Regions from separate parts of the Pelotomaculum sp. PtaB.Bin117 genome, predicted to be linked through region 1. Evidence: riboswitches for the same ligand, from Rfam matches in the RefSeq annotation. Region 1 holds a riboswitch; the other holds the start of a gene.

Region 1 (2,475 bases):
TACCTCTGAAAGATAAAAAAGGTGATGTAATAGGCGCTATATTCATCGGTCTCGGTTTGAAGGGCAAGGATGAGGCGAACCAAATAGCCCAATTAGTAGTATCTTCAACTCAACAGACCTCAGCTACAATAGAAGAACTTGCTTCGTCCGCCCAGCAACTGGCTAATAGTCAAGACATCCTAAAGATACAGGTTGAAGAAATAATTGCTCAGGTCAAGAAGACTGACACGATTTTAGGGTTTATTAATGAAGTTGCTAACACTTCTAATCTACTAGGTCTTAATGCTGCCATAGAGGCAGCAAGGGCCGGAGAATATGGCAAAGGTTTCTCTGTCGTGGCCGATGAAATTCGTAAGATGTCGGTAAAAAGCGCTCAGAGCGTCAAAGAAATCAAAGATATCCTTGCTACAATAAATAATAATGCAATGACAATGGCTGAAAAAGTTATTGATACAGCCGCTCTAAGCGAAGAACAGGCTGCAGCCACTCAGGAGATTTCCGCAGCCATGCAAGAACTAACCATCTCAGCGGAAAAAATTCAAAAAATTGTAGAATAAACCAATGACCGGAAGCTGCCTCTAGAGGGTCAGCCTACTACCATAAAGGAGAATGTTGCTAGATGACAAAAGTGTATCCTGTAATCCTTACCCCCACCAATTCGGGATATGTTGTAACTTGACATTAATACACAAGGTAAAGACCTGGCAGAAGCAATTTATATGGCTCATGATGCTATTGGCCTTTGGGGAGTATGCGAACAGGATGACGGACGCATATTCCCAGAACCGTCCGCCTATGAACCTCCGCATGAAGCTAATGAGTTTGTTTCGTGGGCGGACATCGACTTTGCGAAATACCGCAAAGCAAACGATTTAACCACTATGGAATCAACGTATCAATTACTAAATATCTAAAAGTCCTTGGTGATGAAGCAGGAGTAAATTTTTCTCAGGTCCTCCAAGAAGGATTAAACCCGCCTCGGAATAGAAAAGCAGCCTTAACCGGGTTGCTTCTATCAAATCAATTTTTATATTTTTTTAGAGGGTATGTTATATATGTTATAATAATATATGGTGATGGAGCTCGCCATATGCGGATCGTTGATGGCTCCTACCGGTAATGGGAGGTTTTTATTTTTTGAACAAAGTAATATTATCCCCGCTACGGGGGGCGATGGAGTTCGCCTGAGCATTAAAAAGCTGATGACTCCTACCTTCGGGTGGGGGTTTTTGTTTTTATAGCTCTTATCAAACTTTAATTGCGAATACGAGAGGGGGTGGTGTAACTTTACAGTTTGTTGCAGTCAAAAATTATTTAAGGAGCTGATAATTGATTTCTTATCCTATATGTTATAAATCTTTAAAAATGAAAGGTGAACGAAAATATGGAACATATCTATATGCTGGCTTTCTTTTGGCTTGGATTGGCTGTTTTTTCGGCTATCATCGCCTATCACCTCCGCATTTCAATTGCACTGGTAGAAATATGCGTTGGAGTAATTACAGCTGCTGTAGCTGCTTCCCTCGGTAAGACAGAAGCTTTAGGTTCTAATCAGGAATGGTTGACTTTTCTGGCTTCATCCGGAGCTGTTTTGCTGACTTTCCTGGCTGGTGCTGAACTTGAAAAAGACGTACTTCAAAAAAAGTTGAAAGAAGTAACGGTTATTGGGCTAATCGGCTTTTTCGCACCGTTTCTGGGTTGCACCGCGATAGCTTATTATGCTCTTAGTTGGACATTGCAGGCTAGTTTGTTAGGCGGTGTGGCACTTTCCACGACCTCAATGGCGGTTGTCTACGCAGTTATGCTGGAAACCGGCTTCAACGAAACCGAATTCGGCAAAGGAATTCTAGGAGCTTGCTTTATAAATGATCTTGGAACAGTCATTGCCCTTGGCCTTATATTTTCCCCGTTTACCTATAGGACTGTTGTTTTTGTTATTGTAACTGCTGTGGTCTTGTTCCTGTTGCCTTTTCTCACCCGGTGGTTGACCCGTGTTTATGCATACAGGACTGCCGCTATAAGGGCGAAGTGGGTCATACTCGTCCTTTTTGGATTAGGTGCTTTGGCTGTTTGGTCGGGAAGTGAGGCGGTGCTTCCCGCATACCTCATTGGTATGATTCTGGCCGAATTCTCCAATAAAGACACCTTCTGGCTGCGAAGATTAAGGACTTTAACCGTGGGATTTCTCACCCCTTTTTATTTCATTCGCGCGGGTACACTTGTTTCTTTATCCGCTTTGATTACGGCACCATTGGCCTTCCTGGTTTTGCTGGCAAGCAAAGTGATGTCGAAGATTTTCGGCTTATATCCATTTATTGGGTTGTTTCGGCGTGAACGCAATGAGCGATGGTACTACACTCTGATGATGTCCACCGGATTAACATTTGGAACAATCTCAGCGTTATTCGGCTACTCCCATGGAATTGTAACGCAGGCTCAATACTCTTTTTTGGTGGCATCAGTTATTGCCAGCGC
Region 2 (2,475 bases), on a different contig from region 1:
GCCTCCCTCACTTTTTCCTCAACCTTGGGTTGCCATTCGTCGAAGGCCGTCAGGACCTTTTTCTCAATGTAATCTTCCAGGTAATGCATCAGTTTACGTCCCGAGAGTTCTTTTTTAGCCTGGTATTCCTGTTCTATGTCTTTTGCAATGATCATGTTTTGACTTTCCTGGAACACGGTTATTTCATGCTCAAGCTCCTGGTAGACCTTACTTTTCTCACCTTGAAAGATATAACCGTTATCCTCTTGCTCCTGCCGCAAATTCATGACCATTTCGTCAAACAGGGTTATCTTAGCCTTCAATTCTTCCAAAGGAATACCAAGTGCCTTCATCTCTAGTTCCAACCCGAGCTGCAATTCACCGGCTGCGTTGTTGCCTTTATTGCAGGTAGCGTTTATAGCCGCACGCCCCTTTTCTTTTAGCAGGAAATTTTCCAGAATGTTGGTAAACGCCGGCAGGTTGCTTGCTTTCAACTTTTCATCGTCGCAGGAAATTTTTCCGTCCAAAGCTAACTTGGCGGAAACCGGGTAAATATTTATTTCTTCGAAGCCGACTTTTTCAGCTAGCACTTTCTTGGCAAATTCAAGTGCCTTTTTTTTATCCTGCTCATTTAAATAATCAATTTTATTTAGAATAAAGAACGTCTTTGCTGAATACTGCTCGATGTCTTTTAAAAAATCCAGCTCGGATTGGCTGATCGGCTGGTCGGACGATAAAAGAAAAATGGCAGCGTCCACCTTGGGCAGGTAGTTATAAGTCTCATCCGTATTGTTCCGGTAAACTGAGCCGACCCCCGGTGTGTCTATTAAAACGACGCCGTCATTTAAATAAGGCGACGGGTACTCAAGATGAACTAGCTTGACATTCTTTTCATTGCAGGGGTTGCCCTCTTCAGTAACGTATAAGGGCAAATCATCCAGCGTAGCTTCTGCGGCACCCCCGTCCGAGAAAGTTACTTTTACACTAATCTTCTCACCATATTGGATCAAGGTAACAATGGAAGTTAGTGGTACGACGGCAGTTGGCAAAAGGTCCTCCCCTAGAAGGGCATTAAGGAAAGTTGTTTTTCCCCTTTTGAATTCACCGAGGACAACCAAATTAAAGCGGCCATGTAAAAGCTTTTGCTTTATTTCTTCTAGGTATTCTACGAGGTGGACGATTTCTCTTTGTTTGGCTATGTTTTCGAGTAATCCCAGGTTTTCTAGGACCTTAGTTCTTAATTTCCCATAACTTTGCTCCATTAATTTCTGACCTCCCACTCGGCAAAATAAAAAACTCCTACCAATATAAAAAATATTGGTAGGAGTTATTAGCCTCAAAAGACGTTGGGTGAACTCCATCACCTGGGTTATATAACTTATAACATTTTATCTGAAAAAAATTATTAGGTCAATATGGTTTGGGTAGTGTTTCAAATTACGTGGCCAAACACAAAGGTGTATTGATTATAAAAGAATAAAAATTGTTTATCAATAAAATTTTATTGCTAATAGTAATCTTTATGTGATAATTTATTAGGTGACAAATCAGATTATACAGGTTATATATTTTTGACAGCAGGCGATGGAGTTCGCCTAATGCCTATAAGGCTGATGACTCCTACTTATTAATGTAGGAGTTTTTTTATTATAGATTAAATTAAAAATCAACTTTGGATATTCCAAATTAAAAATGTTCAAAGGAGGAAAGAATTTAATGATTTATTCTCATGAAGTGGAAAACATGTGTACCGTGGCAAAAGGCCCAAAACATGGACCGGCGGCGATTCCTGAGGAAGGAAATTGGGTCAAGGTTTATGATGTGAAAGATGTTTCCGGTCTTACTCATGGGGTTGGTGGGTGCGCGCCACAGCAGGGTGCTTGTAAAATCACCCTGAATGTAAAGGCAGGTCTTATTGAAGAAGCCTTAATTGAGACTATCGGGTGTTCAGGCATGACTCATTCAGCTGCTATGGCTTCAGAAATACTACCGGGAAAAACTATTTTGGAAGCACTGAATACAGATCTGGTATGCGATGCAATCAACGTAGCTATGAGAGAACTATTTTTGCAGATAGTCTATGGCAGGACACAAACGGCATTTTCAGAAGGCGGGCTGCCCATAGGCGCCGGTCTCGAGGATCTGGGAAAAGGGTTGAGAGCCCAGGTGGCCACCATGTATGGAACCAAAATAAAGGGAACACGTTATCTGGAAATGGCAGAGGGCTATGTAACCAGGATGGGGTTGGATGAAAACAATGAGGTTATTGGATATAAGTTCGTGCACCTTGGGAAGATGATGGAAATGGTTGCAAAAGGCGTTGATGCTAATGAAGCTGTGCAAAAAGCCACCGGTCAGTACGGCAGATATGATGAGGCGGTAAAATATATCGATCCCAGGCATGAATAATTTTGAGATAGGAGGAATAAGAGATGCAACTATTTGAGAGTTATGAGAGAAGAATAAATCAGATTACCCCGGTATTAGAAAAATACG

What was found. Region 1 has a riboswitch for fluoride ahead of A4E54_RS12875 (cation:proton antiporter). Riboswitches for the same ligand answer to the same signal wherever they lie in the genome.
Region 2: another riboswitch for fluoride. It lies ahead of A4E54_RS08170 (dynamin family protein); the one in region 1 lies ahead of A4E54_RS12875 (cation:proton antiporter).

What each region holds. Positions count from the first base shown of each region.
Region 1 is NZ_MVQM01000166.1:21,252-23,726, reverse strand. It holds gene A4E54_RS12880 (methyl-accepting chemotaxis protein) at 1-557, shown strand, start outside; fluoride riboswitch at 1,064-1,120, shown strand; fluoride riboswitch at 1,161-1,219, shown strand; gene A4E54_RS12875 (cation:proton antiporter) at 1,385-2,475, shown strand, end outside.
Region 2 is NZ_MVQM01000118.1:24,551-27,025, reverse strand. It holds gene A4E54_RS08170 (dynamin family protein) at 1-1,241, opposite strand, end outside; fluoride riboswitch at 1,294-1,353, opposite strand; fluoride riboswitch at 1,551-1,609, shown strand; gene A4E54_RS08165 (iron-sulfur cluster assembly scaffold protein) at 1,696-2,388, shown strand; gene A4E54_RS08160 (GGGtGRT protein) at 2,412-2,475, shown strand, end outside.